4 regions of the Streptomyces kanamyceticus genome follow, and region 2 is predicted to be linked to each of the others. Evidence: riboswitches for the same ligand, from Rfam matches in the RefSeq annotation. Region 2 holds a riboswitch; each other region holds the start of a gene.
What was found. A riboswitch is a leader RNA that binds a small molecule or an ion and turns the genes downstream of it on or off. The one in region 2 is predicted to bind cobalamin.
Positions count from the first base shown of each region.

Region 1: linked by a shared signal. The riboswitch ahead of cobN (cobaltochelatase subunit CobN) and the one ahead of CP970_RS01420 (energy-coupling factor ABC transporter permease) in region 2 are both predicted to bind cobalamin.
Region 3: linked by a shared signal. The riboswitch ahead of CP970_RS14285 (ribonucleoside-diphosphate reductase subunit alpha) and the one ahead of CP970_RS01420 (energy-coupling factor ABC transporter permease) in region 2 are both predicted to bind cobalamin.
Region 4: linked by a shared signal. The riboswitch ahead of CP970_RS27125 (ABC transporter substrate-binding protein) and the one ahead of CP970_RS01420 (energy-coupling factor ABC transporter permease) in region 2 are both predicted to bind cobalamin.

Region 1 is NZ_CP023699.1:2,640,592-2,648,414, forward strand. Features, by position in the region: gene CP970_RS10420 (cobalt-precorrin-5B (C(1))-methyltransferase) at 1-52, opposite strand, end outside; gene CP970_RS10425 (cobalt-precorrin-6A reductase) at 70-816, shown strand; gene cobJ (precorrin-3B C(17)-methyltransferase) at 973-2,439, opposite strand; gene CP970_RS10435 (precorrin-8X methylmutase) at 2,541-3,167, opposite strand; gene CP970_RS10440 (cobalamin biosynthesis protein CobG) at 3,179-4,990, opposite strand; cobalamin riboswitch at 5,108-5,245, shown strand; gene cobN (cobaltochelatase subunit CobN) at 5,281-7,823, shown strand, end outside.
Region 2 is NZ_CP023699.1:354,093-361,915, forward strand. Features, by position in the region: gene CP970_RS01390 (carboxylesterase/lipase family protein) at 1-166, opposite strand, end outside; gene CP970_RS01395 (class I SAM-dependent methyltransferase) at 277-1,047, opposite strand; gene CP970_RS45880 (LytR C-terminal domain-containing protein) at 1,247-1,876, opposite strand; partial or broken gene CP970_RS45885 (LCP family protein) at 1,910-2,343, opposite strand; gene CP970_RS01405 (VOC family protein) at 2,912-3,301, opposite strand; gene CP970_RS01410 (LysR family transcriptional regulator) at 3,435-4,322, shown strand; gene CP970_RS01415 (methyltransferase family protein) at 4,336-4,857, opposite strand; cobalamin riboswitch at 5,025-5,208, shown strand; partial or broken gene CP970_RS01420 (energy-coupling factor ABC transporter permease) at 5,239-5,957, shown strand; gene CP970_RS01425 (energy-coupling factor ABC transporter substrate-binding protein) at 5,957-6,310, shown strand; gene cbiQ (cobalt ECF transporter T component CbiQ) at 6,317-7,066, shown strand; gene CP970_RS01435 (energy-coupling factor ABC transporter ATP-binding protein) at 7,063-7,823, shown strand, end outside.
Region 3 is NZ_CP023699.1:3,532,554-3,540,376, reverse strand. Features, by position in the region: gene CP970_RS14290 (ribonucleotide-diphosphate reductase subunit beta) at 1-919, opposite strand, end outside; gene CP970_RS14285 (ribonucleoside-diphosphate reductase subunit alpha) at 919-3,336, opposite strand; cobalamin riboswitch at 3,465-3,588, opposite strand; gene CP970_RS14280 (GNAT family N-acetyltransferase) at 3,664-4,158, opposite strand; gene mctP (monocarboxylate uptake permease MctP) at 4,245-5,870, opposite strand; gene CP970_RS14270 (DUF3311 domain-containing protein) at 5,867-6,121, opposite strand; gene CP970_RS14265 (CstA-like transporter-associated (seleno)protein) at 6,243-6,440, opposite strand; gene CP970_RS14260 (carbon starvation CstA family protein) at 6,437-7,823, opposite strand, start outside.
Region 4 is NZ_CP023699.1:6,308,173-6,315,995, reverse strand. Features, by position in the region: gene CP970_RS45820 (putative leader peptide) at 1-81, opposite strand, end outside; gene CP970_RS27135 (ABC transporter ATP-binding protein) at 148-942, opposite strand; gene CP970_RS27130 (FecCD family ABC transporter permease) at 939-1,952, opposite strand; gene CP970_RS27125 (ABC transporter substrate-binding protein) at 2,045-3,016, opposite strand; cobalamin riboswitch at 3,062-3,204, opposite strand; gene CP970_RS27120 (Mov34/MPN/PAD-1 family protein) at 3,206-3,628, opposite strand; gene CP970_RS27115 (amino acid permease) at 3,722-5,191, opposite strand; gene CP970_RS27110 (DUF2017 domain-containing protein) at 5,542-6,150, opposite strand; gene clpS (ATP-dependent Clp protease adapter ClpS) at 6,194-6,508, opposite strand; gene CP970_RS27100 (nicotinate phosphoribosyltransferase) at 6,633-7,823, shown strand, end outside.

The sequences.
Region 1 (7,823 bases), 2.3 Mb from region 2:
GCAGACCGGTGTGCTTGAGTTGGGCGCCGCGCCCACCCTTTGCCTCACTCATGAAGGAAACCGAACTCCGTGCACGTATTGATTCTGGGGGGAACGACCGAGGCCCGCCGCTTGGCGGAGCTCCTCGCGGGTGAGGCGGGGCTCCGGGTGACCAGCTCCCTCGCGGGGCGGGTCGCCGCGCCCCGGCTGCCGCCCGGCGAGGTCCGCGTCGGTGGTTTCGGCGGGGTCGACGGGCTCGCCGACTGGCTGCGCGAGCACCGCGTGGACGCGCTCATCGACGCCACCCATCCTTTCGCAGGGACGATCTCCGCCAACGCGGCGGCGGCCGCCGCGCTCGCCCATGTTCCCCCGCTCGCCCTGCGGCGGCCCGGCTGGGTCGCCGCGGACGGCGACGACTGGCGCCCGGTCGGCTCCCTTGAGGAGGCCGCGCGGGCCCTTCCCGGGCTGGGTTCGCGGGTGTTCCTCACCACGGGGCGGATGGGACTCGCGGCGTTCGCCGGACCCGAACTGGCTGGTCTCTGGTTTCTCGTACGTTCCGTCGACGCGCCCGAGCGGCCGATCCCCGCGCGCGTGGAGGTGCTCCTGGACCGGGGGCCGTTCACCCTCGACGGGGAGCGGGAGCTGTTGCGTCGGCATCGGATCGATGTGGTGGTGACCAAGGACAGTGGGGGTTCGGCCACCGCGCCGAAGCTTGTCGCTGCGCGTGAGGCGGGGGTTCCTGTGGTGGTGGTTCGGCGGCCTCCTGGCCCGGAGGGGGTTGCCGCCGTTGCCACGCCGGGGGAAGCCGTTGCCTGGGTGCGGCTGCTGGGTGGGTAAGCGCGGGTCGTTCTGGGCTGGTCGCGCAGTTCCCCGCGCCCCTAACTACCCCGTCCCCACGCCACCCGGGAAGCAGTTCCCCGTGCCACGTAAGGGGCGCGGGGAACTGCGCGAGCAACCGCGACGCGCCCGCAGGGACAACCACCCGCCCCGGCCCTAACCCTCCGGGTAGCGCCGCGGCGTCCAGACGACCTGATCCCCGCCCCCGCGTCGCACGACCTCCGTCTGCGAGGAGCCCACGATCAGCAGCGTGCGCATGTCTACCTCGGCGGGGTCCAGATCGGCCAGGCGGACGATACGGATGCTCTCCTCGGGGCCGCCGACGTCACGGGCGAGAACGACGGGCGTGTCCGGCGCACGGTAGCCGAGGAGCAGCTCCCTCGCCTTGCCGACCTGCCAGGTCCGGCTCCGCGAGCCGGGGTTGTACAGGGCGAGAACGAGATCCGCCGAAGCCGCCGCCGCGAGCCGTTCCGCGATGACCTCCCACGGCTTGAGCCGGTCGGAGAGGGAGAGCGTGGCGTAGTCGTGGCCGAGCGGCGCGCCCGCGCGGGCCGCCGCCGCGTTGGCCGCGGTGACACCGGGCAGCACCCGCACCGGGACGTCCGCGTACGCGTCCTGCGAGGCGACTTCGAGTACGGCCGTGGCCATCGCGAAGACGCCGGGATCGCCGCCTGAGACGACCACGACGCGACGGCCCCGCTGCGCCAACTGCAGGGCGAACTCGGCCCGTTCGGACTCGACGCGGTTGTCGGAGCCGTGCCGGAGCTGTCCGGGGCGGTGCGGCACGCGGTCCAGGTAGGTGGTGTAGCCGACCAGATCGTCCGCGGCGGCGAGCGCGCCGCGCGTCTCGGGGGTCAGCCACAGGGGGCCCGCGGGTCCCGTGCCGACGACGACGACCTCGCCGCGCGCCGGGTCCGCCGAGGCCGCGGGCTCGGGCGCGGGTCCGCCGGTCAGCGGCGCCACCCGGCTCGGCAGCACCGCCACCGAGAAGTACGGCACCGACTCCGGGTCCACGTCGGCCAGTTGGCCGGTGCGCTCCCCCTCCATCGTGGCGCGCTCGACGTAGCGGGCCTCGTCGAGACGGCCCGCGCGCTCCAGGGCGCCGCGCACCTTGCCGAAGGTGCGGCCGAGCTTCATCACGACCGCCGAGTCCGTCGCCGCCAGGCGCGCGGCCAGCTCCTCCCGCGGGAGCGTGCCCGGCAGGATCGTGAGGACCTCCTCGGCCTCCACCAGCGGCTCGCCGAGCCGGGCCGCCGCCGCGCTGACCGAGGTCACGCCGGGGATCACCTCGGTCGGGTAACGGTCGGCGAGGCGCTTGTGCATGTGCTGGTAGGAGCCGTAGAAGAGCGGGTCGCCCTCGGCGAGCACGGCGACCGTGCGGCCCGCGTCGAGGTGCGCGGCGAGCCGGGCGGCGGCTTCCTCGTAGAAGTCGTCGAGTGCGCCCCGGTAGCCGCCGGGGTGGTCCGTGCCCTCCGTGGTGACGGGGTAGACCAGCGGCTCCTCGATGTGGTCGGCGCGCAGGTGCGCGGCCGCGATCGAGCGGGCGATGGAGCGGCCGTGCCGCGCCGAGTGGTACGCGATCACGTCGGCGGAGGCGATGACCTCGACGGCGCGGAGGGTCATCAGCGACGGGTCGCCGGGACCGAGCCCGACCCCGTAAAGCCTTCCCTGCTGGACCTGCTGGGCCTGCTGGGCTTGCTGGGCTTGCTGGGCCTGTTCGGTGTTCACTCCGTCTCGCTCGCAATCGCGTTGATCGCCGCCGCGGCCATGGCGCTGCCGCCGCGACGTCCTCGTACGACCAGGTGCTCGATCCCCGACGCGTGTGCGGCCAGCGCGTCCTTGGACTCGGCGGCGCCGACGAAGCCGACCGGTATGCCGAGCACGGCGGCCGGGCGCGGGGCGCCCTCCTCGATCATCTCCAGGAGGCGGAAGAGCGCGGTGGGCGCGTTGCCGATGGCGACGACGGAGCCTTCCAGGCGGTCGCGCCAGAGTTCGAGGGCGGCGGCGCTGCGGGTGGTGCCGAGCTGAGCCGCGAGGTCCGGCACGGACGGGTCGGCGAGCGTGCAGATCACCTCGTTGTCCGCGGGCAGCCGCTTGCGCGTGACGCCGCTCGCGACCATGTTCGCGTCGCAGAGGATCGGCGCCCCCTCGCGCAGCGCCTTGCGGGCGTCGGCCACCACCTGGGGGCTGTAGGCGAGATCGCGCACGAGGTCGACCATCCCGCAGGCGTGGATCATCCGCACCGCGACCTGGCTGACGTCGGCGGGCAGCCCCGCTAGGTCCGCCTCCGCGCGGATGGTGGCAAAGGACTCGCGGTAGATCGCCGCGCCGTCCTTCTCGTAGTCGAACACTGTGCTCTCGCTCATCTCGTCGTGGTCGTAGGAGTCGTCGTGGTCATGGGGACCGTCGTACGCGTGCTCGCGCGTGCCGTGGTGACCGCCTCGGTCAGGGTGGGTCCCGTGACGGGCACGGCCGAGCCGCCGGTGCGCACGGTCACCTCGTAGCGGCCGTCCCCCGTGGCGAGGACGTCCACCCAGTCGCCGTGCGGATGTCCGCAGCGCCGCTCGCATCCTGACCAGTGGACGGGGAGTCCGCCGTGGCCCGGTACGGCGTCGGCACGGACGTCGGCGAGCGACTTGGCGCAGCCGGGCCGCCCGGTGCAGGCGCCGACGCCCAGCCAGGGCGAACCGGGCTCGGTGACGAACCCGGCGTCGGCCAGCACCCGCAGCCGCTCCCGCGCGGCCTCGTCGGTGAACCCGGGAACGACGAAACCGCGCCAGGGCGTGACGCGCACCTCGTCATCGGGCGCGGGCACCAGGGCCCGCAGCTGGTCCGCGCTGACCCGCCCGAGGGGCGCCTGCACCAGCACGGCGCCGCGCAGGACGCCGGGGGCCGGGGCGGCGATCGAAGTGCCGGAGGGCGAAGCGATGCTCGGGGCACCCGGGGCCGGAACAACGGCCGGACCACCAGAAGCCTGAGCGTCACCCGGAAGACCGGAAGCCGCAGGGCCGCCCGGACTACCGGGAGCCCGAGCGGCAGTCGGAGTACCGGAGGCCGCAGGAGCGTCCGGCGCATCCGGTGCATCCGGTGCATCCGGTGCGCCCGGTGCGCCCGGTGCGCCCGGTGCGTCCGAGGCCGGAACGGCAGCCGAAGAGTCAGCCGTGGCACCGAAAGCCGGAGCGACGGCCGGAGTACCGAAAACCGGAGCAGCGGCCGGGGCGGCGGCAGCCGGAACGTCGGGAGTCGAGGCAGCGGCCCGGCCGCCGAGCGTCGGAGGGTGGGCGAGGGCCGGAGAGCCGCCGAGCGCCGGCGGCGGCGCGGCGAGCGTCGGCGGCAGCGGCGCGGCGAGCGTCGGCGGCAGCGGCGCGGCGAGCGTCGAAGGCGCAGCAAGCGTCGAAGGCAGCGGCGCGGCAAGCGTCGAAGGCGCAGCGAGCCTCGGCGGGCCCGTGAGGGTGCCGGGAATCCCCGCCCCCGTCAGTGCCTCCGCCACCCCCACTCCCTGCCCCCCGGGCAGCTCCCGCACCCGCCAGGCCCCGTTGCCCGCCTCGCGCGCCGCGGCGAGGAACGCTCCCGCCGCGGCCAGTGCCGCACGGGGCGCGTCGGCACCGGGCACCCGGAAGGCGGCGGCGCCGAGCAGGAGCACCGCCGTGCCGCCCGATTCTGCGATCAAGGTCACATCCGCCCCGAGCCCCGCCACGTCCCCCCGCCCGTCGTCCAGGGCGAACAGGAAGCGGCCCGAGAGCTCCGTCGTCCACTCCCGCGCGCAGAGGAGTCCGTCCAGCTCACGGGCCCACAACTGCACGTCGGCATGGCCGAGTCCGTCGATTCCGGCCAGGGGGGACGCCACCACGTTGCGGACGCGTTCATGCCGCTCGGAGGGGAGCAGGCCCGCGTCCGCGAGGAGCGCGGAGAGTTCGCCGCCGCAGGCCTCGCCGAGGCCGCGCAGCTCGACGTTGCCACGCGAGGTGATGCTGAGGTGACCGTCCGCGAGGCGCTCGGCCGCGGTGGCCAGGACCTCTACCTGACGGGACGTCAAGAGGCCGCCGGGCAGCCGGAGTCGGGCCAGCGAGCCGTCGTCGGCGCGGTGCAGGCGGAGGGCTCCGGGGCAGGCGTCGCCCCGGTCACGTATGAGGGATTCGCCCTGTTGTGTGTAGGTTGCTCGGGTGGGCGGCATGGCGGCGAGCATACCCACGCGGATCCGGCGGGGTGCCTCCCGATACCGGCCGTCCCGGCAGGTGGCCGCCCACCGCGACCTGGGCAGGACTTACTATGCAGGCGGCGGGCCGCCAGGTCCGCCGACGCCAGCGACGGCGTGGGTCCACCAGGACCCGAAGGAGGAAGCCCGGTGCGAATCCGGCGCGGTCCCGCCACTGTGAGCCCCACCCGTGTGGGGTGAGCCAGGAACTCCTGCCGTCCAACACGACCACCCGGGGCGCGGACACCCCGAGGAAGGCCTGCGCCCGCATGCTTCTGCTGCTGTCGACCTCCGACACCGACCTGCTCAGCGCCCGTGCTGCGGGGGGTCCCGTCGACTACAGGTTCGCCAACCCCTCCCGCCTCGACCTGGCCGAGCTCCCCGCGCTGCTCGACGGCGCCGAGCTCGTCGTCGTACGCCTCCTCGGCGGTGTCCGCGCCTGGCAGGACGGCCTCGACCAGCTGACCGCGAGCGGCCTGCCGGTCGTCGTGCTCACCGGTGAACAGGCCCCCGACGCCCAGCTGATGGCCTCCTCCACCGTGCCGGTCGGCATCGCCGCCGAGGCCCACGCCTACCTGGCGCACGGCGGCCCCGCCAACCTGGAGCAGCTGGCCCGCTTCCTCTCCGACACCGTGCTGCTCACCGGGCACGGCTTCGAGCCGCCCGCGCCCGCCCCCTCCTGGGGCCCGCTCGAGCGCACCGCCCGTACCGGCATCGAGGGCCCGACCGTCGCGGTGCTCTACTACCGCGCCCACCACATGAGCGGCAACACCGCGTTCGTGGACGCCCTGTGCGGCGCGATCGAGGACGCGGGCGCCCGCCCGCTGCCGCTGTACGTTGCCTCGCTGCGCGCCCCCGAACCGGAGCTCATCGAGGAGCTGCGCGCCGCCGACACCATCGTGACCACCGTCCTCGCGGCGGGCGGCACCAAGCCCGCCGAGGCGTCGGCGGGCGGCGACGACGAGTCGTGGGACGCGGGCGCCCTCACCGGCCTCGACGTGCCGATCCTCCAGGCGCTCTGCCTGACCGGGTCCCGCGCGGCCTGGGAGGAGAACGACGAGGGCGTGTCCCCGCTGGACGCCGCGAGCCAGATCGCGGTGCCGGAGTTCGACGGCCGTCTGATCACCGTGCCGTTCTCGTTCAAGGAGATCGACGAGGACGGGCTCCCGGCCTACGTGGCCGACGCCGAGCGCGCGGCGCGGGTAGCCGGAATCGCCGTACGACACGCCCGCCTCAAGCACATTCCGGCCGCCGACAAGCGCCTGGCCCTGGTGCTCTCCGCGTACCCGACCAAGCACTCCCGCATCGGCAACGCGGTGGGCCTCGACACCCCCGCGTCCGCCGTCGCGCTCCTTCGCAGGCTCATCGGCGAGGGCTATGAGTTCGGTCCTTCGGACGAGATCCCCGGTCTCGTCTCCGGCGACGGCGACGAGCTGATCCGCGCGCTGATCGACGCCGGAGGCCACGACCAGGAGTGGCTCACCGACGAGCAGCTCGCCGCCAACCCGGTGCGCATCCCGGCCGCCGACTACAAGCGCTGGTACGCGACGCTCCCCACGGAGCTGCGGGAGTCCGTCGAGCGGCACTGGGGCCCGCCGCCCGGCGAGATGTTCCTCGACAAGTCCCGCGTCGGCCAGGGCGGCGACCCCGAGGGCGACATCGTGCTCGCCGCCCTGCGCCGCGGCAACCTGCTGATCCTCATCCAGCCGCCGCGCGGCTTCGGCGAGAACCCGATCGCGATCTACCACGACCCCGATCTGCCGCCCTCGCACCACTACTTGGCGGCGTACCGCTGGATCGCGGCCTCCGCCGCGGACGGCGGTTTCGGCGCCGACGCGATGATCCACCTGGGCAAGCACGGCAACCTGGAGTGGCTGCCGGGCAAGAACGCGGGCCTCTCCGCCGCCTGCGGCCCCGACGCCGCGCTCGGCGACCTGCCCCTCATCTACCCCTTCCTGGTCAACGACCCGGGCGAGGGCACCCAGGCCAAGCGCCGCGTGCACGCCACCCTCATCGACCACCTGGTGCCGCCGATGGCCCGCGCCGACTCCTACGGCGACATCGCGCGCCTGGAGCAACTCCTCGACGAATACGCCCAGATCAGCTCCATGGACCCGGCGAAGCTGCCCGCGATCCGGGCACAGATCTGGACGCTGATCCAGGCCGCGAAGCTGGACCACGACCTCGGTCTGGAGGAGCGCCCGGGGGACGACGGCTTCGACGACTTCCTGCTGCACGTCGACGGCTGGCTCTGCGAGATCAAGGACATGCAGATCCGCGACGGACTGCACGTCCTCGGCGCCGCCCCGGCGGGCGCCGACCGCGTCAACCTCGTCCTGGCGATCCTGCGCGCCCGCCAGATCTGGGGCGGCACGACGGCCCTGCCCGGCCTGCGCGAGGCGCTCGGCCTCGACGAGTCGGCGGCCACGCGCGTGAGCGCCGACGAGGCCGAGGACAAGGCCCGCGCCCTGGTCCAGGCGATGGACGACGCGGACTGGGACCTGTCCGCCGTCCCCACCGACCAGGGTGAACAGGTCGCCGCCATCCTGGAGTTCGCGGCCCGCGAGGTGGTCCCCCGCCTGGCCGCGACCACCGCCGAGCTCGACCACGCGGTGCACGCCCTGAACGGCGGCTTCGTCCCCGCGGGGCCCAGCGGCTCCCCGCTGCGCGGTCTCGTCAACGTCCTGCCGACCGGGCGCAACTTCTACTCGGTCGACCCCAAGGCCGTCCCGTCCCGCCTCGCCTGGGAGACGGGCCAGGCCCTGGCCGACTCGCTGCTTGAGCGGTACAAGTCCGACAACGGCGAGTACCC
Region 2 (7,823 bases):
TCGGCGCGGCGAACCGCAGCGCTCCCACGGGCGGTTCGGCGTACGGGATTCCCCGGAAGACGGCCACGCCGCCCTCTCTGCTGCCGCGCAGCGCTCCCGCCGCGGTGCGGACCACCGGATCGGACGGGGAGTGGGACGGCTGCTGCTGCGGAGCGGTACCGGGCATCACGGCTTCCTCTCGGAAGAAGGCCATCGATCGGTCCTGGACTCGGTGCGGCGTTCAGTTCACCGGAAAGTCCGGGCGGAGGCGACCGAATTATCCCGGGCCGCGCCGGGTCAGGGGGTGGCGCGCAGGAGGACGAGCGACCCGTCGTAGGTCGGCCGGCCGCGCAGGTGGCCGAAGGCGTCGTCCCAGGCGCCCGATCCCAGGGCGCGGCGCAGGGAGGTGTCGAAGTCCTGGCGGGCGCGGTCGTCGACGAAGCTCCAGGCCGAGCAGGCCTGGCGGGCCGCGGGGTCGAGGAGGAGTTCGGGGCGGCCGTAGTACGCCTCGTTGAAGCCGTCGGTGCAGTCCAGCGGGATGGGGACGGACTCGACCGTGGTGGTGCCGCCGAGCGCGGCGGTGAGCAGGCGCAGGGGCGGGTAGCGGCGGGCCTCGGTCTCCAGGACGTCCGGGGCGTACTCGTAGAGCCAGAAGTCCCGCACGCGCGCGGGGTCGCAGGTCAGTACGGCGACGGGGCCGCGCGTGACGCGTCGCATCTCGCGCAGTCCGGCCGCGGCGTCGGACCACTGGTGGACGCTGAAGAGGGTCATCGACGCGTCGAACTCCACGTCGGCGAAGGGCAGGTCCTCGGCGACGGCGTCGATCGCGGTGGCGAGCCGGGCCGGGCGCATGGCCCGCATGGCCAGTGACGGCTCGACGGCGGTGATCGCGTGCGCCTCGGTCTCGTACGACCCGGTGCCCGCGCCGACGTTGAGGACGGAGCGGGCGTCGCCGAGTGCCTGGGCGATGACGTGGGCGATGCGCTCGTCGGGGCGGCGATAGGTCGCGTAGCCGGGTCCGAGGGAGCCGTAGTCGACGTCGCCGGCGCTGCCGTCGTGAGTGCGCATGACCATGGGAGACCTCGCCTGGTGGGCCTGCCGGGGCGCCGTCATCCGCGCCCCGAACAACATGTCCCATCTTGCATCTGCCACGGTCAATCTCATAGGTACCTGGCTGATGCTTGGCTGATCAGCCAAGGAGTGTGGCATGTGCGTCGTCGCATTTGGAGGTTGTGTCGGCGGATTCCCCCCCCCCCGCCGGGCGCGGTCACCGCAAGCCGTCGAACTCCTTGCCCACCGTGAGCGTCACGACGCCGGGCGCGGCGGCGGAATCCGCGGCCTGTGCGGTGGCGCGCACCCCGGGCAGGCGCGAGGCCAGCACATCGGCCCGGCTCTTGGCGCCCTCGGGGTAGCCGATCGTGGTCGTACGGGAATCGGCGGGCGCGTTGCCGGTGGATTCGACCTTGAAGCCCGCGTCGCGGAGCTGCTCGGCGACCTTGGCCGCGCGGCCTCCCTCACCGGTGCCGTTGAGGACGCGCACGCTCACCGTCGACGCGTAGACCGGCTCCTTCGCGGACTTCTCCAGCGCCTTCTTCCTGTCCTTCCCGACCTCCTTGTCCGTGGCCAGGGAGGTGAACAGGTCGGCGGCCTGCGGGAACTGCCACGACACGTTCGCCTTGTCGGTGGGCACGTCGGCCTCACGCGGGTAGTTCGGCACGGTGAGGAAGGTCAGCCGGTCCTCGGGGATGCCCTTGAGTTCGGAGGCGAGGCCGTAGAGCGGCTTGATGCCCGCCAGGGGCTTGTCCGTGGTGAGGGACTTGGTGGCGGACTGCAGGAAGTCGTAGAGGGACTTGGGGCTGGTGAGCTTGGACTGGGCCTTCGAGGCCAGCGCGTCCATGAACTCCTGCTGGCGGCCGATGCGTCCGAGGTCCGAGCCGTCGCCGACGCTGTAGCGCGTGCGTACGTAGCCCAGCGCCTTCTCGTCCTTGACCGTCTGGCAGCCCGCGTCCATGTCGAGGTGGGCCTTCTTGTCGTGGATCGCCTGCTCGGGGCAGACCTCGATGCCGTCGAGGGCATTGACCATGCCTTGAAGCCCTGGAAGTCGACGGACATGAAGTGGTCCATGCGCAGGCCGGTGCGCGCCTCGATGGTCTTTATGGTGCAGGCGGCCGCGCTCGCGACCTCGCCGGTGCTCCCGCCGATCGAGAACGCCTCGTTGATCTTGAAGTGGTGGGTGGCGGCCGTGCTGCCGTCGCCCTTGTCGCAGGCGGGGATCTGGACCCAGGAGTCGCGCGGGAAGGAGACGACGGTGGCCCACTTCCGGTCGGCGGGGATGTGCACGACCATCAGCGTGTCCGACTGCATGGTCGTCAGGTTCTTGCCGTACTTGGCGTTGGCGCCGTCGCGGCTGTCCGAGCCGACGACCAGGATGTTCTTCGAGCCCGGGCTGAGGTTCTCGGGGCGGTCACCGCCGAGCTTGTTGTCGACGTCCGCCGCGTGGATGTTGTTGTCGAGATCCGTGTATATCCACGCGCCGATCCCGGCCACCGCGAGGATCAGTACCGAGAACGAGGCCGCGACCCAGAGCAGGATCCGTCCCGCCTCGTCAGCCGGGCCGAGCCGGGCTTGGGACCGCCCCGCGAGCCACCCCGCGAACCGCGCTGCGGACCGCCCTCGAACCGTCCCGGCCCTGACCGCGTCTGCGTGCGCCAGTCCACCCACCCGCGAACCTCCAGATCTCACCCGTCACACGACTGTCGCGCGGCATCACAGATCACCCGATCGAGTCGAATGCCGGAACTCTACAGTCTTGTAGAAGCAAGCGATCCGGAGCCGCACAGCATCCCTCTTCGGCGGAAATCGCCAGGAGCGAGCTCTGGGCAACTTACCTGGACAACCTGAGGGAACGGGAGTGACGGGTGCGTCAGGACGTTCAGCCCGCCGCCGGATACCAGCGCAGCTCCACGGTGTTGCCGTCCGGGTCCCGCACGTAGAGGGAGAGCGCCGTACCCCTGGCGCCGAAGCGCTCGCCGGGACCGTCCAGGACCGTGAAGACGCCCGATTCGATGACCTCCTGCCAGTCGAGCGGCTCCACGACCAGGCAGATGTGGTCGACGTTGGACCCCTGCCGCTGCCCGTCGGGCCCCACCACGAGGTCGATGATGGTGGTCGAGCTGACCCGCACGGACGGGAAGGGGACCTTGCCCTCCCGCCACTCGTCGACGCGCACCGGTTCGAGGCCCAGCGGGCCGGTGTAGAAGTCGAGGGAACGCTCGATGTCGGCGACGTTCAGGACGAGGTGGTCGAAGGCGATCACGCGCATGAGGTGTCTCCACGAGGTAGGAGCGGGGGCGCCGAGTGCCGCGCCCGCCGGGTGCGTTCAGCATCGCCGAGCAGGCATCCATCGGTCCAACACATGCTTGTCATCGGGATCCATCGTGTTCCACGATGGATCAATGGACCTCCAGCAGATGCGCTACGTCGTCGCCGTGGCCGAGACCGGTGGCTTCACCCGGGCCGCCGAGCGGTGTCACGTCGTCCAGTCCGCGCTCAGCCACCAGGTGGCGCGTCTCGAAAAGGAGCTGGGCGCCAGGCTGTTCGAGCGGACCAGCCGCCGGGTGCGGCTCACCGCAGCGGGAGAGGCCTTCCTGCCCGCGGCCCGCCAGGCCCTGGAGGCGGCCGAACGGGCCCGCGCGGAGGTCGCGGCGGCCTCCGGCCAGATACGCGGCACGCTGACCGTCGGCTCGATCCCCACCGTGACGGCCGTCGATCTCCCCGCGATCCTCGGGGACTTCCGCAGGCGCTACCCCCAGGTCCGGATCCACCTACGGGCCGGGGCCAGCGAACGGCTCGTCGGGCAGGTGCGGGACGGCGCCCTGGACGCGGCGTTCCTCGGGGTGCCGCCCGGGTTCCGCACCCAGGGCGTCCGCGACCGGGAGCTCGCCCTGGGGCGGCACGTCGCCGTGGTCGCCCCCGACCACCCCCTCGCCACGCGGGACAGGGTGGACCTCGGCGCGCTCGCCGGCGAACTGTTCGTGGACTTCGCCGACGGCAGCGCGGCCCGCGCCCAGTCGGACGCGGCCTTCGCGGCGGCGGGCCTGCGCCGTGAGGTCGCCTTCGAGGTGTCCGGCGTGGAGCTCATGGCCCGGATGGTCCGCAACGGACTCGGCATCGCCCTGCTGCCCGAACTGTTCGCCGCCGGACTCCACGGCCTGCGCGGCGTGCCCCTCACCAACGGTCCCGTCCGGGTGGAACGCCTCGTCTGGAGCCGCGCCGCCCCGTCCCCCGCGGCCGCCGCGTTCCTCGCGCTCCTCGACGTCGACACGCGGCTGCCCGCCGCATGACCGGCGGCGCCGGCTAGCGGCCGTCCGCCGGGCGGGCCGCCGGTTCGTACGCCCGCAGTCCGGGGATCCACGCCCGCACCACGCCCTGGTACACCTCGTACTCCGCTCCGAACTGCCGCCGCAGCGTGGGCTCTTCATAGGCGCGGACGAACGTGGCCATCACCGCCCACGCCACCAGGCCGTAGCCGAGCAGCAGGGGCCGCGCGAGGACCAGGCCCTGGGCCAGGATGAGCGCGACGACCGCCACGTACATCGGGTTGCGCACGTAGCGGTAGGCGCCGGTGATCACCAGGCGTTCCGTGGGCGCCACCGGAGCGGGCGTACCAAGGCCCTGCGCCACGAAACGGCCGAAGGAGTGCACGAGGAGCGCCGCCGAGCCGAGCAGCAGGGCCCAACCGAGCGCGCCCACCGACCAGTTCCAGGAACCGCCGGCCGACCAGGCGTCCGAGAGCCACCACGGCACCACGCCGGTCACCACCCCCGGTGCCACCACGAAGAAGACCACGCTGCCGACGGCTGCCACACCCTGACGCATGACATCAGCATGCGAGACCTGGTGCTCCGCCGGAAGGTCCGCGACGGGATACGGCAGGAAGGCATGAAGGTGCCGCCCCGCTCACGGGGCGTACGACGTGCGGGCGTGCGCTGGCGCGCGCCTCCGCCGCTCCCCATGCGCAGGTTGTCAGTTTGATCAGTTGCGGACTACTGTCACGACGCCTTGGTGAACGGGAAATCCGGTGTGATGCCGGTGCGGCCCTCGCCACTGTGATCGGGAAGTCCGGCTCCAGCCCTCGCGGCAGCCACTGGGTGCGCAAGCCCCCGGGAAGGCGGAGTCCGGTCGGTACGACCCGTCAGCCAGGAGACCGGCCAAGGCGCGTTGTCCATCCACGAGGTGCTGGAGAGGGTCTGCCGAGCCATGCACATAGCCGAGGGTTTCCTCCCACCGGCGCACGCGATCGCCTGGGGCGTAGCGTCCGCGCCGTTCGTCGTCCACGGAGTCCGTTCCCTGACCCGTGAAGTCAAGGAACACCGGAGAGCACCCTGCTCCTCGGTGCCTCCGGAGCCTTCACTTTCGTCCTCTCCGCCCTGAAGATCCCCTCGGTGACGGGCAGTTGTTCGCACCCGACGGGGACCGGGCTCGGCGCCATCTTGTTCCGGCCGCCGATCATGACCGTGCTCGGCACCATCACGCTGCTGTTCCAGGCCCTGCTGCTCGCCCACGGCGGGCTCACCACGCTCGGGGCCAACGTCTTCTCGATGGCGATCGTCGGGCCCTGGGCCGGATACGCCGTCTACCGGCTCCTCAAGCGGTACGACGTGCCGCTGATGGTCGCCGTGTTCTTCGGCGCCTTCGTCGCCGACCTCTCCACGTACTGCGTCACCAGTGTCCAGCTGGCCCTGGCCTTCCCCGACCCCAGCAGCGGATTCTTCGGCGCGCTCGGCAAGTTCGGCGGCATCTTCGCCGTCACGCAGATCCCGCTGGCCGTCAGCGAGGGCCTGCTCACCGTCGTGGTGATGCGGCTGCTCGTGCAGTCCAGCAAGGGCGAACTCACCCGGCTCGGCGTCCTGCTTCAGCGCAAGGCCGGTGCGGAGAGTGCCGTGATCAAGACGGAGAAGACGGGGGCCGGTGCCTGATGAACCGGAACGCGAAGATCAATACGCTGCTGCTCCTCATCGTCGCCGCGCTCGCGGTGCTGCCCCTGGCACTCGGCCTCGGCGACGACAAGGAAGAGCCGTTCGCCGGTGCCGACGCGCAGGCCGAGTCGGCGATCACCGAGATCAAGCCGGACTACAAGCCCTGGTTCTCGCCCCTGTACGAGCCGCCCTCCGGGGAGGTCGAATCGGCGCTGTTCGCGCTGCAGGCGGCCCTCGGCGCGGGCGTGCTCGCGTACTACTTCGGGCTGCGCAGGGGGCGTCGCCAGGGCGCGGAGCGCGTGCGCGCGCAGGACGACGCGGAGGGCGCGCGCCCCGAGACCGAAGAGGTCTGACCCCGCGTGCTGCCCATCGACGCGGCGGCGCACAGCAGTCGCTGGCGCCGCCGCCATCCCGTGGACAAGGCCGTGCTCGGGCTCGGCCTCACCGTGCTCGCCATCTCGCTGCCGCCCTGGCCCGGCGCCGTCCTCGTCCTGACCGCCGCGCTCGCCGTGCTGCTCGGCCCGGCCGGTGTGCCGCCGCGCAAACTGTGGCGTGCCTACCGCGTGCCGCTCGGCTTCTGCGTCACCGGCGCCGTGACCCTGCTCGTCCAGGTCGGCGGGCCCGACGGGTTCGTCACGCTCGCCGACGGCGGCCCGGCGCGCGCGGGCGGGCTGCTCCTGCGGACCTCTGCGGCCTCGCTCGGGGTGCTCCTGTTCGCGTTCACCACGCCCATGTCGGACCTGCTGCCCCGCCTGGTCAAGGCCGGGGTGCCCGCGCCGGTCGTCGACGTGGCGCTCGTGACGTACCGGATGAGCTTCCTGCTCCTGGACTCCATGGGCCGGATCCGGCAGGCGCAGGCGGCCCGCCTCGGCCACACCACACGGGCCGCCACCTGGCGTTCGCTCGGCGGTCTCGGCGCCACCGCGTTCGTGCGGGCCTTCGACCGGGCGGGCCGTCTGCAGGCCGGGCTCGCGGGGCGCGGCTACGACGGCACCCTGCGCGTACTGGTGCCCGAGGCCCGCGTCTCACGGCGCTTCGTGGCCGCGAGCGCCGTCCTGCTCGTGGCGCTGGCGGCACTCACCCTCGTACTGGAAAGGCTTCTTCCATGAGCGAGCCCAGCGCTCCTCGCGCGAGCTCCCCCGACGCACCGGGCGCCGCGTCCCTGGTCGCGCTGCGCGGCGTCTCCTACGCCTACGAGGAGGGGCCCACCGTCCTCAGCGGCCTGGACTTCGACGTCGTGGCGGGCCGTGCGCTCGCACTGCTCGGCCGCAACGGCAGCGGCAAGACCACGCTCATGCGGCTGCTCAGCGGCGGCCTTCGCCCGGCGGCGGGCGGCCTGACGCTCCAGGGCGTCCCCGTGTCGTACGACCGCAAGGGTCTGACGCGGCTGCGCACCACCGTCCAGCTGGTCGTGCAGGATCCCGACGACCAGCTCTTCGCCGCTTCGGTCGAACAGGACGTGTCCTTCGGCCCGTTGAACCTGGGGCTGCCCGACGCGGAGGTCCGCGCACGCGTCGCCGAGGCGCTCGCCGCGCTCGACATCACCGCGCTCGCGGACCGCCCCACCCATCTCCTCTCCTACGGCCAGCGCAAGCGCACCGCCATCGCGGGCGCCGTCGCGATGCGCCCCCGCGTGCTGATCCTCGACGAGCCGACCGCGGGCCTCGACCCCGACGGACAGGAACGGCTCCTCGACACGCTGGGGCGGCTGCGCGACGCGGGGACGACGGTGGTCATGGCGACCCACGACGTGGACCTGGCGCTGCGCTGGGCCGACGACGCCGCGCTGCTCACCCCGTCGGGCGTGCGCACAGGCCCGGTCGCGGAGCAGCTCGCCCACCGGGAGCTCCTGGCCGGGGCGGGGCT
Region 3 (7,823 bases), 3.2 Mb from region 2:
TGAAGGAGAACGGGTTCTCCGAGCCGTAGACCGGCGCGAAGCCGAGCCGCTGCAGGCGCTGGTCGGCGACGCACTGCAGGTACTCGCGCATCGAGTCCGTGTTCATGCCGGGCAGGCCGTCGCCGCACAGGTCGCGGGCGAACTGCAGCTCGGCCTCGACGGCCTCCTTGAGCATGTCCGTGACCTGCTCCTGGAGCGCGTCGTCGAAGAGCTCGGGCTCCTCCTTGCGGACCGTGTCGACCACGTCGAAGGCGAAGCTCATGTGCATCGTCTCGTCACGGAACACCCAGTTGGTGCCGGTCGCGAGGCCGTGCAGCAGGCCGCGGCTGCGGAACCAGTAGACGTACGCGAAGGCACCGTAGAAGAACAGGCCCTCGATGCACGCGGCGAAGCAGATGAGGTTGAGCAGGAAGCGGCGGCGGTCGGCCTTGCTCTCCAGGCGGTCCAGCTTCTCGACCTCGTTGATCCACTTGAAGCAGAACTCGGCCTTCTCCCGGATCGAGGGGATCTCCTCGACCGCGTCGAAGGCGGCGGCGCGGTCCTCCGGGTCGGGCAGATAGGTGTCGAGCAGCGTCAGATAGAACTGGACGTGCACGGCCTCCTCGAAGAGCTGACGGCTCAAGTAGAGCCGCGCCTCGGGGGAGTTGATGTGCTTGTAGAGCGTGAGCACCAGGTTGTTGGAGACGATCGAGTCACCCGTCGCGAAGAACGCGACCAGACGGCCGATCATGTGCTGCTCGCCCGGCGAGAGCTTGGCGAGGTCGGCGACGTCCGAGTGGAGGTCGACCTCCTCGACGGTCCAGGTGTTCTTGATCGCGTCCCGGTAGCGCTCGTAGAAGTCCGGGTAGCGCATGGGACGCAGGGTCAGCTCGAAGCCCGGGTCGAGCAGGTTCTTCTCGGAGTTGGTGGTGGAGCTCATTACTGGCAGGCCTCGCAGGACTCGGGGTTTTCAAGAGAGCAGGCGATCGCGTCGGCGTCGGGGGTCGCCTGCTGGACGGGGATCGGGGCGGCGGCCTGGGCGGTCGTGCCCGAGGCCGCGCGGGCGATGCGCGTCGCCGGACGTGAACGCAGGTAGTACGTGGTCTTCAGGCCGCGCTGCCAGGCGTAGGCGTACATCGAGGAGAGCTTGCCGATGGTCGGCGTCTCCAGGAACAGGTTCAGGGACTGCGCCTGGTCGAGGAACGGGGTGCGGTCGGCCGCCATGTCGATCAGGCCGCGCTGCGGGATCTCCCACGCGGTGCGGTACAGGTCGCGGACCTCTTCGGGGATCCAGCCGAAGCCCTGCACGGAGCCGTTGGCCTCGCGCAGCGCCTCACGGGTCTGCGCGTCCCAGACGCCGAGCCGCTTCAGCTCCTGCACCAGATAGGCGTTGACCTGGAGGAACTCGCCGGACAACGTCTCGCGCTTGAAGAGGTTGGAGACCTGCGGCTCGATGCACTCGTACACACCCGCGATGGACGCGATCGTGGCGGTCGGCGCGATGGCGAGCAGCAGGGAGTTGCGCATGCCGGTCGTGGCGATGCGCTCCCGCAGGGCCGCCCAGCGCTCCGGCCAGGTCAGCTCGACGCCGTAGTGGTCGGGGTGCAGGACGCCGCGCGCGGTGCGGGTCTTCTCCCAGGCGGGCAGCGGGCCGTTGCGCTCGGCGAGGTCCGCGGACGCCTCGTACGAAGCGAGCATGATGCGCTCGGCGATGCGGGTGGAAAGGGCGCGCGCCTCGGGGGAGTCGAACGGCAGCTTCAGCTGGAAGAAGACGTCCTGGAGGCCCATCGCGCCGAGGCCCACCGGGCGCCACTTGGCGTTGGAGCGCCCGGCCTGCTCGGTCGGGTAGAAGTTGATGTCGACGACGCGGTCGAGGAAGGTGACGGCGGTGCGGACGGTCTCGTCGAGCCGCTCCCAGTCGATGTCACCCTCGCGTACGAACGATCCGAGGTTGACCGAGCCGAGGTTGCAGACGGCCGTCTCCCCGTCGTCCGTCACCTCCAGGATCTCCGTGCAGAGGTTGGAGGAGTGCACCGTGTGGCCGGGCTCCGCCGTCTGGTTGGCGGTGCGGTTGGCGGCGTCCTTGAAGGTCATCCAGCCGTTGCCGGTCTGCGCGAGGGTGCGCATCATGCGGCCGTACAGGTCCCGGGCCGGGATGGTCTTCTTCGCGTGACCCGCGGCCTCCGCCGCGCGGTAGGCGGCGTCGAACTCCTCGCCCCACAGGTCGACGAGCTCGGGCACGTCGGCCGGGGAGAACAGCGACCAGTCCTGGTCGGCGGCGACCCGGCGCATGAACTCGTCGGGGATCCAGTGCGCGAGGTTGAGGTTGTGCGTGCGGCGCGCGTCCTCACCGGTGTTGTCGCGCAGCTCCAGGAACTCCTCGATGTCGGAGTGCCAGGTCTCCAGGTAGACCGCGGCCGCGCCCTTGCGGCGCCCGCCCTGGTTCACGGCCGCGACCGAGGCGTCGAGGGTCTTCAGGAACGGCACGATGCCGTTGGAGTGCCCGTTCGTGCCGCGGATCAGCGAACCGCGGGAGCGGATGCGGGAGTAGGAGAGCCCGATGCCGCCCGCGTGCTTGGAGAGCCGCGCGACCTGGTGGTAGCGGTCGTAGATCGAGTCGAGCTCGTCGAGCGGGGAGTCCAGGAGGTAGCAGGAGGACATCTGCGGGTGCCGGGTGCCGGAGTTGAACAGCGTCGGCGAGGACGGCAGGTAGTCCAGGCGGCTCATCAGGCCGTACAGCGCGGCGACCTCGTCCAGGGCGCGGGCGCTGGCTGTCTTTGCATCAGATGCAGTCTCCGCGAGGCCGCTCGCCACGCGCAGCATGAAGTGCTGCGGGGTCTCGATGACCTGCCGGGTGATGGGGTGGCGCAGGAGGTAGCGGCTGTGCAGGGTGCGCAGGCCGAAGTAGCCGAAGCGGAAGTCCGCGCCGTCCGCGAGCGCGGCGTCCACGAGCGCGTCGAGCCGGGCCGCGTGCTCGGTGACGAAGGACGCCGTGCGGTCGGCGATCAGGCCCTCGCGGTGGCCGACCGCGACGGAGTCGGTGAAGGAGCGCACGCCCTGCGTGGCCGCTTCCTCGCGGATGCCGATCGACAGGAGCCTGGCGGCGAGCTTGGAGTACGCCGGGTCCTCCGAGATGAGCCCCGCGGCCGCCTCGGTCGCCAGTTCCCGCAGCTCGGCCACGTCGGCCCGGGCCGACCTGCCGCGCAGCGCGGCGGCGGCGACCCGCCCCGCGTCGGCGTCGGGCAGGTCGGCGGTGAGGTCGGTCAGGGTGCGCAGCAGCGCGGTCCCTGGCGCGTCGGTACCCTCGGCGGTCGGCGTGGTCGTCGCTGACGCAGGTTCGGCAGGCGCGATGGTCACGTGGAGCTCTCCCTCGCTCGGCTCTGGGCCAGGGGAGGGAATGGTGCACGGGCGCACCCGGGCAGGGCGGCGTACCGCGTCCACCGGCCCACTCCACGAGGCCCGGACGGTCGGCACCCGGGCCGGACGGCTCGGGTGCGCTGCCGGCAGGTCCTCGGACTTGCGGGTACGACAAAGACGTACACATACACCGTTGCGGGACAGTTCCGGACTTGCACCGGATTCCCCTGCGACGACAGCGAGCACGAGCATACATCTTGTGCCGGGTTTCTGAAGCAGGCCCACATCTTGTGTCGACGCCGAACGGCCGGTGGTGCGGAGAGTGTCCTAGAACGTCAACTCGTAGGTCAGCAGCGTCAGGTCGGGGATCGGCTGCCAGTCCCGCTCCGGGGTCCGTACGAAGCCGAGGCGCTCGTAGAGCCGGTGGGCGGCACGCATCGAGGGCTGGGTGGACAGGACGAGCCCCGTGCGGCCCGCGTCCCTGGCGCGCCGCAGGCACTCCCGCACCAGGGTCTCGCCCGCGCCCCTGCCGCGCGCCGCGGCGGATACGGCCAGCATGCGGATCTCCGCCTGGTCGGCCCGCGCGATGTCGGCCATCGGCCCGCCGGACGGGACGAAGGCCACGCAGCCGAGCGGCCCCTCGTCGGCCGCGGCCACCAGGACCTCGGTCTGCGCGGCGCGTCCCGCCACGTCCCGCAGCACCGAGAGGTAGGGGTCGTCGGCCCCGAGGCTCAGATGTCCGTCGTCGAGGTATGCCCCCGCGGTGAGGTCGCCCAACGCCTCGTACTCGTCGGGGCGCGCGTCTCTGATCGTGATGTCCATGTGGCGAAGTGTGCAACAGGGGTACGACGATGGGCCGCCGGTTTTCCGGCGGCCCATGTCGGGTGTGGAAGGAGCGGGTCAGGGGATCAGTGCCCGGCGCCGGCCGTCGCCTTCGGCAGGTCCTGGACCACGCCGGGATCGCCCGCGTCCGCCGTGTAGTCCCCGGGCGAGGTCTCGTCGATGCCCTCGGGGGCCTTCAGCGCCTTCAGGGCGAAGGTGAGGACCACGGTCACGATCACGTTCAGGACGAACGCGGTGAGGCCGATGTAGCCGATCTCACCGATGCCGGGGATCGTGTCGGACGAGCCACCGAAGTGCTTCTGCGTGGGCGAGGCGACGCCGTACGCCGCGAGCGTGCCGTAGACCATGCCGACCGCCCAGCCCGCGAGCAGCGCCCAGCGGTGGGGCCAGCGGGTGAACAGGCCGCCGACCAGCGCGGGCATCGTCTGCAGGATCCAGATGCCGCCGAGCAACTGGAAGTTGATCGCGACGGTCTTGTCCATGGTCAGGACGAAGACCAGCGCGCCCACCTTCACCAGGAGCGAGACCAGCTTGGAGATCTTGGTCTCCTGCTCGGGCGTCGCGTCGGGCTTGAGGAAGTCCTTGTAGATGTTCCTGGTGAAGAGGTTCGCGGCCGCGATGGACATGATGGCGGCGGGCACGAGCGCGCCGATGCCGATCGCGGCGAAGGCGACGCCGGTGAACCAGTCGGGGAACATGTCCTCGAAGAGCTGCGGGATCGCCAGCTGGCCGTTGTCGACCTTGATCCCGGCCGCGATCGCCATGAAGCCGAGCAGCGCGAGCAGCCCCAGCATCAGTGAGTACAGCGGCAGGATCGTGGTGTTGCGGCGGATCACGTTGCGGCTCTTGGAGGAGAGCGTCGCCGTGATCGAGTGCGGGTACATGAACAGCGCGAGGGCCGAGCCGAGCGCCAGCGTCGCGTACGTCCACTGGCCCGCCTCGGGCGGCGCGAGCGCGCCGCGCGGCTTGTCGGTGGCCGGGTTGGTCTGCTCGAAGGCGTGACCGGCCTTGGCGAAGATGTCGTCGAAGCCGCCGAGCTTGATGGGGATGTAGATGATGGCGACGATGATGACGAGGTAGATCAGGCCGTCCTTCACGAACGCGATGAGCGCGGGGGCGCGCAGGCCCGAGGAGTACGTGTAGGCGGCGAGCACCGCGAAGGCGATGAGCAGCGGCAGGTCCTTGACGAACCAGTTGGTGTCGGGTCCTCCGCCGACGCCCATCACGTCCAGGACGGCCTGGATGCCGACCAGTTGGAGCGCGATGTACGGCATCGTGGCGAGGATGCCGGTGACCGCGACGGCCAGTGAGAGCCCCTTGGAGCCGAACCGGCCGCGGACGAAGTCCGACGTGGTCACGTACCCGTGCTTGTGCGAGACCGACCACAGGCGCGGCAGGAAGGTGAAGATCAGCGGGTAGACGAGGATCGTGTACGGGACGGCGAAGAAACCGGCCGCGCCCGCCGCGTAGATCGCCGCGGGGACGGCCACGAAGGTGTACGCCGTGTACAGGTCGCCGCCGAGCAGGAACCAGGTGACCCAGGTGCCGAACGACCGTCCGCCCAGGCCCCATTCGTCCAGGCTCTCGGTCTCGGCCTTGCGCCAGCGGGCGGCGAGGAAGCCCATCACCGTGACGGCGATGAAGAAGAAGATGAAGACGGCGAGCGCGACGCCGTTGACTCCGTCGTTCATGAGCGCCCGCCTTCCTTACGGGCGCGCTGGTCACGCTGCCACAGCTTGTACGCGATCATCGTCAGGAGCGTGGAGATGAGCACCCACAGCATCTGGTACCAGTAGAAGAACGGGATGCCGATGAAGGTCGGTTCGATCTTCGCGTAGGAACTCACCCAGAGCATCGCCACGAACGGCGCGACGAGACAGAGGGCGATGACCACCCGGACCGGTGTGACCACCGGTCGGCTCACTTCAGGCGCATCTGACATGTCACGGCTCCGCTCCCTCGCTTATCCCACCTTTAACGTGCGGGAAATCTAAGCGAGAGTCTTGATCTATGGAACCCCCGTCCGGATAACGGACGGGTCAACAGTGCGTCAATGTGCCTGCTCAGCAGCAGCGGAACCCCTGTCGGGGGTCCGACTCCTGGCCATCTGTCCGCTTACGCTCAAAAGTGCGGCGGCTGGGGACAGTTGCGGCCGGATGGTCCCTGCGAATATGGGCCACGTACCGTTCGTACGCCGACTCGTCGGTCAGCTCACGGACGTACCACCGCATCCAGCGCGCGCCGCGCAGCAGCCACGTCATGGAATCAGCTCCCGTTTCTCCTCGCGCGTCGCGATCAGTCCGGCGGGGGCCGTCAACTTCGACTCCACGTACGGCGCTTCGCTCAGGCGCGAGGCGGCGGGATCGCGGATGTGCTTGACGCAGATCCGGGCCGCGTCGGCGATCACGATGACGATGAGCAGGGCGAGCGCGGCCGAAAGGACGCCGTCCACCGTGGAGTTGGTGACCACGGTGTGCATGTCGTCCATGGTCTTGGCGGGCGGCAGGACCTTTCCGGCGTCGATCGCGTCCTGGTAGTTCGAGCGCTGCTGGAAGAAGCCGACGCGCGGATCGCTGGAGAACACCTTCTGCCAGCTCGCGGTGAGCGTGACCGTGGCGTCCCAGACCAGCGGAATCCCGGTGATCCAGGCCCACTTGAGGCGCCCGGACTTCACGAGGAGCGTCGTGCAGACGGCGAGTGCCACGGCCGCGAGCAGCTGGTTGGCGATGCCGAAGATCGGGAAGAGCTGGTTGATCCCGCCGAGCGGCTCGTGCACGCCCACCCACAGGAAGTACCCCCACAGGCCGGTGACCGCGGCGCTGGTGAGGACGAGTCCGGGACGCCAACTCACGTTCCTGAAGGGCTTGTAGACGTTGCCGAGCATGTCCTGGAGCATGAAGCGGCCCACGCGCGTGCCCGCGTCGAGCGCGGTGAGGATGAACAGCGCCTCAAACATGATCGCGAAGTGGTACCAGAAGGCCCGCATCGAGCCGCCGGTGACCTTCGAGAAGATCTCGGAGACGCCGATCGCGAGGGTGGGCGCGCCGCCCGTGCGCGAGAGCAGCGAGGACTCCTCGACGTTCTTGGCGGCCTGCGCCAGATCGGCCGGTGAGATGGAGTACCCGAAGCCCGCGACGGCCTTGGACGCCTCCTGGACGGTGTCGCCGATGACGCCCGCCGGTGCGTTCATCGCGAAGTACAGGCCGGGGTCGATGATGCTCGCCGCGACGAGAGCCATGATCGCGACGGCCGACTCCATCAGCATGGAGCCGTAGCCGATCATCCGGACCTGCGTCTCCTTCTGGATCATCTTCGGCGTCGTACCCGAGGAGATCAGCGCGTGGAAACCGGAGAGGGCACCGCAGGCGATGGTGATGAAGACGAAGGGGAAGAGCGATCCGGCGAAGACCGGGCCGTCGCCGCGCGAGGCGAAGTCGGTGACCGGGTCCATCTTCAGCGTCGGCAGGGTGATCACCACGCCGAGCGCGAGCAGCACGATGGTGCCGATCTTCATGAACGTCGACAGGTAGTCGCGCGGCGCGAGCAGCATCCACACCGGCAGGATCGAGGCGATGAAGCCGTACGCCACCAGCCAGATGACCAGCGTCGAAGGCGCCAGCGTGAAGGTGTCCGCGAGCGAGGAC
Region 4 (7,823 bases), 6.0 Mb from region 2:
GCACAGGTCGACGTGCAGGCGCGCGACTAGCAGCACGGGCGGTGCGCTCTTCGTCTCTTCGCTCACGTCATGGGGAACCATGCGGTCATCGTATCGATTCCCGGTCCGGATCCCGGAATGTGATCTCAGCTGGTGGACGGAATCCGCTCAGGATGCGGGCGGCGGCAGATAGACGACGGTCGGGGCGCCGGTCACCGGATGGGTGCTGACCTCGGCCGTCACTCCGTACACGGTGGCGAGCAGCTCGGCCGTGAGCACCTCCTTCGGCGCCCCCGAGGCGACGATCCTGCCGCCGTCCAGGACGTAGAGGCGGTCGCAGTAGTACGCCGCGAGGTTCAGGTCGTGCAGGGCGAGCAGGTTCGTCGTGCCCAAGTCCCTCACCAAGGAGAGGATTTCCAGCTGGTAGCGGATGTCCAGGTGGTTGGTGGGCTCGTCGAGTACGACCAGGGTGGGGCGCTGCACCAGGGCGCGGGCCATCAGGGCGCGCTGGCGTTCGCCGCCGGAGAGCGAGGGGAACGCGCGGTGGGCCAGGGCCGCGACGCCGACCCGTTCGAGCGCGGCCCGCACCAGTTCCTCGTCGGCTGCCGTGTCCGCCTCCCAGAAGCGCTTGTGCGGGGAGCGGCCCATGGCGACCACCTGCTCGACGGTCAGCTCGAAGGCGGCCTGCCCGTCCTGCGGCACGGTGGCCAGGCGCCTGGCGCGCGCCTTCGCGCCCATCGCGCCCAGGTCGTCGCCGTCCAGGAGGGCGCGTCCTCCCGTCGCCCGCAGGGTGCCGTACACGCAGCGCAGCAGCGTCGTCTTGCCGCTGCCGTTGGGGCCGACGACGCCGACGGTCTCGCCGGGGGCGGCGGCGAGGTCCACGCCGTCGACGAGGAGCTTGCCGTCCACTTCGTACGAGAGGTGCTCTGTGCGCAGGTCACCGGCGGGCAGGGGCTGGTTCATGCCGGGACTCCTTCGGTACGCCGCCGCAGCAGCCACAGGAAGAACGGGCCGCCCGTCAGCGCGGTGAGCACGCCGACCGGGATGTCCTGCGGCGCGGCGACCGTGCGCGCGGCGAGGTCGGCGACGACCAGGAACACCGCGCCCATCAGCGCCACCACCGGGAGCAGCGCGCGGTGCGCGGCGCCGACCAGCATGCGGGCGGCGTGCGGCACCATCAGGCCGACGAACCCGATGGCCCCGCTGTACGCGACCAGGACGCCGGTCAGGAGCGAGGCGAGCACGAAGACCGCGGCGCGGAAGCGCGCCGTGTCCAGGCCGAGGACGGTGGCGCCCTCCTCGCCGACGAGCAGCAGGTCCAGGGGGCGGGCGAGCGCCATCAGCAGGGCCGTGCCGACGACCAGGGCGCAGCAGGGCAGGGCGAGCATGTCCCAGCGGGCGCTGCCGAGGCCGCCGAGCGTCCAGTACAGGACTTCCTTGAGGTGGTCAGCGCTGTCCGCGGTGACCAGGATGAGGCTGGTCAGGGCGGTCAGGATGTACGAGACGGCGACGCCCGCGAGGATCAGTCGGCCGGTCGCGAACCCGCCGCCGCCGCTGCGGGCCAGCGTGTAGACGAGGACCAGCGAGATCAGCGCGCCCACGAAGGCCGCGGCGGGGATGGTGACCGTGGTCGCCAGGGCCGAGCCGACACCGAAGGTGCCGCCGAGCACGATGGCGCCGACCGCGCCCACGGAGGCGCCCGAGGAGACGCCGAGCAGGAAGGGGTCGGCGAGGGGGTTGCGGACGAGGGCTTGGAGGACGGTGCCGATGACGGCGAGTCCGGCGCCGACGGCTGCGCCGAGCAGGACTCTGGGGAGTCTTACGTCCAGCACGATCGTGCGGAACGGGGAGGGTTCCGCGTTTCCCGTGAGGATCTCCAGGACCTGGCCCGGGGGGATCCGCACCGAGCCGAGGGCGAGCCCCGCGACCGTCGCTGCCGCGAGGGCTGCGGTGAGTACGGTGCAGATCAACAGGTGCTGCCCCCGTGACCTGCGTTTATCGCCCTTCGGGCTCGTCCTCAATCGCCGGACGGGCTGGAACTTGCTCCCCACGGTCCGAACCTGGCTCACAGCTGCGCCGCCAGCTTCCTCACCGCCTCCGGTGCTCGTACGCCCGTCACCATGTCCGAAAGCGGCAGCACCGCGAAGCTCTTGTTCTTGATGGCGGGGACGTCGGCCAGGGCCGGGTCGTCGAGGAGGCGCTTCTTCTTCTGGGCCAGCGTCGTCGCGCCGTAGTCGAGGATCACGATGGTCTCGGGGTTGCGGTCCACGACCGTCTCCCAAGAGGCGTCGGCGAAGGACTTGTCGACGTGGGAGAGGATGTTGCGGCCGCCCGCCCGCTTGATGATGTCGTTGCCGATGCCTCGGCCGCCGACGCTGAACGCCGTCTTGTCGCCGCTGTCGTAGACGAACACGGACCGGGGCTTCTTGCCCTTCGACTTCTTCGCCGTGGCGGCCAGTTCGCGCTCGGCGCCGCCGACCCAGGTGTCCGCGCGGTCCCGCACCCCGAAGGTGGCGCCGACCTCGCGGACCTCGCGGAAGACGTCGTTCATGGTGACGGGGCGCTTCGCGCAGCCCTCGATGTTCAGGCGGCTCTCGATGCCGGACTTGGCGAGCGCTCCGCGGCTTCGTCCGTCGCCCGCGAGGAAGGCGCTCGCGTAACCGCCGTACACGAAGTCGGGGTTGGCGGCGAGCAGCTTCTCGTAGGAGGGGTACTCCTTGGCGACGACGGGGAGGGAGTCGTATGCCTTCGCGTACTTCGGCAGGACCTTGTCGTCGAGGTAGGCGGTCCCCGCCATGCGGTCCTTGAGGCCGAGTTCCAGCATCACCTCGGTGGCGTGCTGGTTCATGGTGACGGCGCGCTTCGGGGGTGCCTCGTACGTCGTCTTCACACCGCAGTTGGTGACGGTGTACGGGAATCCCGCGGCCTTGGCGGCGGGCTCGCTGTCACCGCCGGAGTCCGACGAGGAGCACGCGGCGAGCGGGACGAGCAGGGTGGCCGCGGCGAGCACGCGTATGCCGGTGTGACGTCGGGACATGGCTGTTGCTGCCTCCTCCAGGGGATTTCCGCGTCCCCTGCGTAGCGTGGAGAAGGGCGGCAGGTCAGTTCCTGACTCCCCCGCCCCTGAATGGGGGTGGGGTCACAGTGGCGGGACCGTGCCGGGTTCGCACCGGCTTCCTGGCTCCTGCCGCCCTCTTGGGTAAGGCCGAGTAAAGCTGAGTAAAGATCAGTATGCCTCTACGACCTTTACCTCTTCCTCGGTGACCTCGCCCTCGACGATCCGGTAGGAGCGGAACTGGAAGGGGCCCGCGTCGTCGGTGTCCGCCGTGGAGACCAGGACGTAGTGCGCGCCGGGCTCGTTGGCGTAGGTGATGTCGGTGCGCGAGGGGTAGGCCTCGGTCGCGGTGTGCGAGTGGTAGACGATCACCGGCTCCTCGTCGCGGTCGTCCATCTCGCGGTAGAGCTTGAGGAGGTCGGTCGAGTCGAACTCGTAGAACGTGGGCGAGCGGGCCGCGTTCAGCATCGGGATGAAACGCTCGGGGCGGCCGGTGCCCTCCGGGCCCGCGACCACACCGCAGGCCTCGTCGGGGTGGTCCTGGCGCGCGTGCGCGACGATCTGGTCGTGGAGGGCCTGGGTGATGGTCAGCATGGCAGCCAGGATAAGCAGAGGGGCCGGCCCGTACCGAGGAGTGGTACGAACCGGCCCACATGCTGGGATCCAGCGGTTGCCGCGTTACGTGCGCTACTTCACCGCGTCCTGCGGCTCGGCCTTGCCGCCGCCGGACACCTGGGTGTTCCTGCGCTGCATGACCAGGTAGCCGACGCCGAGGATCAGGGCCCAGACCGGAGCCGCGTAGAGCGAGATGCGCGCGTCCTTGTCGATGCCCATCATCACGATCACCATGCCGATGAAGGCGAGGGCGAACCAGCTCGTGTACGGGGCGCCCGGCGCCCGGAAGGTGGACTGCGGGAGCTCGCCGCGGTCGGCCTTGCGGCGGTACTTGATCTGGCAGACCAGGATCATGATCCAGGCCCACATGCCGGAGATGGTCGCGAAGGAGACGACGTAGTTGAACGCCTCGCCCGGCCACTGGTAGTTGATCCAGACGCCGACCAGCATCAGCGCGGCGGAGAAGGTCGTGCCGACGAGCGGCAGGCCGTTCTTCGTGAGCTTGGTGAAGAACTTCGGGCCCTGGCCGTTCATCGCCAGGTCGCGCAGCATGCGGCCGGTGGAGTACATGCCGGAGTTGCAGGAGGAGAGCGCGGCCGTCAGGACGACGAAGTTGACGATCGCCGCGCCGATGCCGAGGCCCATCTTGTCGAAGGCGGCGACGAACGGCGAGACGCCCGGCACGAACTCCGTCCACGGGACGACCGAGAGGATCATGATGAGCGCGCCGACGTAGAAGACGGCGATGCGCCACGGCACGGTGTTGATGGCCTTGGGCAGGACGGTCTTCGGGTCCTTGGACTCGCCCGCGGTGACGCCGACGAGCTCGACGGCGAGGAAGGCGAACATCACGATCTGCAGCGTCATCAGCGTGGAGCCGATGCCGTTGGGGAAGAAGCCGCCCTGGTCCCACAGGTGGGTGACGGAGGCGGTGTCACCGGCGTCGGAGAAGCCGATGGTGAGGATGCCGACGCAGATCAGGATCATGCCGATGATCGCGGTGACCTTGACCATCGAGAACCAGAACTCGAGCTCACCGAAGAGCTTCACGGAGATCAGGTTGGCGCCGTAGAGGATGACCGTGAAGATCAGCGCGTATCCCCATTGTGGAATGGAGTCGTGTGTCCAGTACTGCATGTACTGGGCGGCCGCCGTGACTTCCGTGATGCCGGTGACGACCCAGAAGAGCCAGTACGTCCAGCCGGTCACGTACCCGAAGAACGGGCCGATGAATTCACGCGCGTACTCCGAGAAGGAGCCCGACACGGCGCGGTACATGAGCAGCTCGCCCAGGGCCCGCATGATGAAGAAGATGACGAGGCCCGCGATGGCGTACGCCAGGATGAGGCTCGGTCCGGCCTTGTGAATGGCCTTGCCCGCGCCGAGGAACAGGCCGGTGCCGATGGCACCGCCGATCGCGATCATCTGGATCTGCCGGGCCCCGAGCCCGCGCTGGTAACCCTCGCCCTCGCCGGACTGCCCGGCGGCGGACTGCCCGGCCTCATTGCCGTCGTGATGCTCTTCGACCTGCACTGAGGTCATGGTGACGCCTTTCTCCATGCTGATCCGCGCCCGCACATCTGCGTTGTGGCTGCGGATCAGGTCCTGATCCCCCCGGATATGGAATGGAGTGCTACCGGCGGTCTGCCGGCTGGAGCGCCCTCGGCGACATGGGTGGCGTCACCGAGCGGTCGTGAAGATTTATCACGGCGGCAACGGTGACGCTTTGAGCCACATGTGGCCCACGTCACTGGAAGAAGCGGACAAAGTTCTCTTGCGTCGCCATAAACGGGCATTGGCTTGACGGGATCGTTATCCGGATTTGAGCGGCCGCTGAGCGAACCGTGCGGCGGCGCCGCAGAATGCTGCTATATACACCCAGTACCGGCCCGCTACTGCTCCAGCAACGTCCCGACCAGCGTTTCCTGCAGTCCGCCGAGCCACAGATAGGCCATCACCATCGGCTTGCGCGGGTCGGAGTCGGGGAGGCGGTAGAGCAGGTCCGCGTCCTCCTCGTCGGAGACGTCGAGGCGCGTGCCGATCGCGAGACGCAGGTCGTTGAGCGAGCCGAGCCAGTGCCGCGACTCCTCGACCGACAGTTTCAGGACGGCTCCGCCGTCGCCCGACGCCGTCATCGAGTCCAGCGAGCGGATCACGACCAGGGCGTCGTCGCGCTTCTTGGCCCGCAGGTCGTTCTCCGTGAAGCGCCTGAACTCGGCCGAATACGCGCGCAGTTCCTCCGGGTCGCCGACGGCGCCCTGCTCGCTGCCGGGCCCTCCGTAGGCGTCGGGGAGCAGCCGCATCATCACCGGGTCGGCGGGCGGCTCGCTCGGGCCCTCGGCGAAGAGCTCGGCGAGCGGGTCGTCGGAGGGCTCACCGCCAGGTCCCGGGCCGATCAGCTCCAGGAGCTGCACGGCGAGGGAGCGGATGATCGAGATCTCGACCTCGTCGAGCGCGACGGCGGCGCCGCCCCCGGGGATGGGTTCGAAGTGTCCTGGCATCAGATGCGTCGCTGCTTCCGGTCCGTGCGCTGCGGGCGGGCCGCTACTTGCGGTCCTGCTGAAGGGTGGCCCAGAGGCCGTAGCCGTGCATGGCCTGGACGTCGCGCTCCATCTCCTCGCGGCTGCCGCTGGAGACGACCGCGCGGCCCTTGTGGTGCACGTCCATCATCAGCTTCGTGGACTTCTCCTTGGAGTACCCGAAGTACGTCTGGAACACATACGTCACGTAGCTCATCAGGTTCACGGGGTCGTTGTGCACGAGCGTGATCCAGGGGACGTCCGGCTCGGGGACGACGTGTACCTCTTCGTCCGAATCGGGTCGGGTGATCTCTGCGGGAGCCGTACTCACCTGCCCCATGCTGCCACCCCGAGGGGGGCCTCGCACAAACGCCCTCCCGTACGACTGCCCTTCCGTACGACCGCATTCGCCGTACGGCCCTTGAAATCGTCAGAGTGACGAGATGCGGGGTAGCATCCTTCCTATGAACACAGCGGACCTTGGCCTGCCGGTGGATGTTCCGTCGACAGCGCTCTTCACGGACCAGTACGAGCTGACGATGCTGCAGGCCGCGCTGAAAGCGGGCACGAGCGAGCGGCGTTCGGTGTTCGAGGTCTTCACGCGCAGACTGCCCGAGGGCCGCCGCTACGGAGTGGTGGCGGGAACGGGCCGCGTCCTGGACGCCGTCGAGAACTTCCGGTTCGACGCCGACGTCATCAACTTCCTGCGCGAGCGCGGCATCGTCGACGAGCCGACCCTCCAGTGGCTCTCCTCGTACCGCTTCGGCGGCGACATCTGGGGCTACCCCGAGGGCGAGGTCTACTTCCCCGGCTCCCCGGTCCTGCGCGTCGAGGGCTCCTTCGCGGAGTGCGTGCTCCTGGAGACCGTGATCCTCTCCATCCTCAACCACGACTCGGCGATCGCGGCCGCCGCGTCCCGCATGTCGTCGGCCGCCGGTGAGCGCCCGCTGATCGAGATGGGCGCGCGCCGCACCCACGAACTGGCCGCCGTGGCCGCTTCCCGCGCCGCGTACGTCGGGGGCTTCGCGACCACGTCGGACCTCGCGGCGGGCTTCCGCTACGACATCCCCACCGTCGGCACCAGCGCCCACGCCTTCACCCTGCTGCACGACAACGAGCGCGACGCGTTCCAGGCCCAGGTCGACTCGCTCGGCCCCGGCACGACCCTGCTCGTGGACACGTACGACGTGACCGAGGCGGTCCGCACCGCCGTCGAGGTCGCCGGGCCCGAGCTCGGCGCGGTGCGCATCGACTCCGGGGACCTGCTCTTGGTCGCCCACCGGGTGCGCAAGGAGCTGGACGAGCTCGGCGCCACGAAGACGAAGATCGTCGTCACCTCCGACCTCGACGAGTACGCCATCGCCTCGCTCGCCGCCGCGCCCGTCGACGCGTACGGCGTGGGCACCCAGCTCGTCACCGGCTCCGGGCACCCCACCTGCTCCATGGTCTACAAGCTGGTGGCCCGCGCCCACTCGGCGGACCCCAAGGCGCCGCTCGAACCCGTCGCGAAGAAGTCGCTCGGCGCCAAGAGCTCCCTGGGCGGGCGCAAGTGGGCCGCGCGCAGGACCGACGAGCACGGCGTCGCCGAGGCCGAGGTCGTGGGCACCGGGCCCGTGCCCACCGCCCTCGCCGACCGGCAGCTCTTGGTCCAGCTG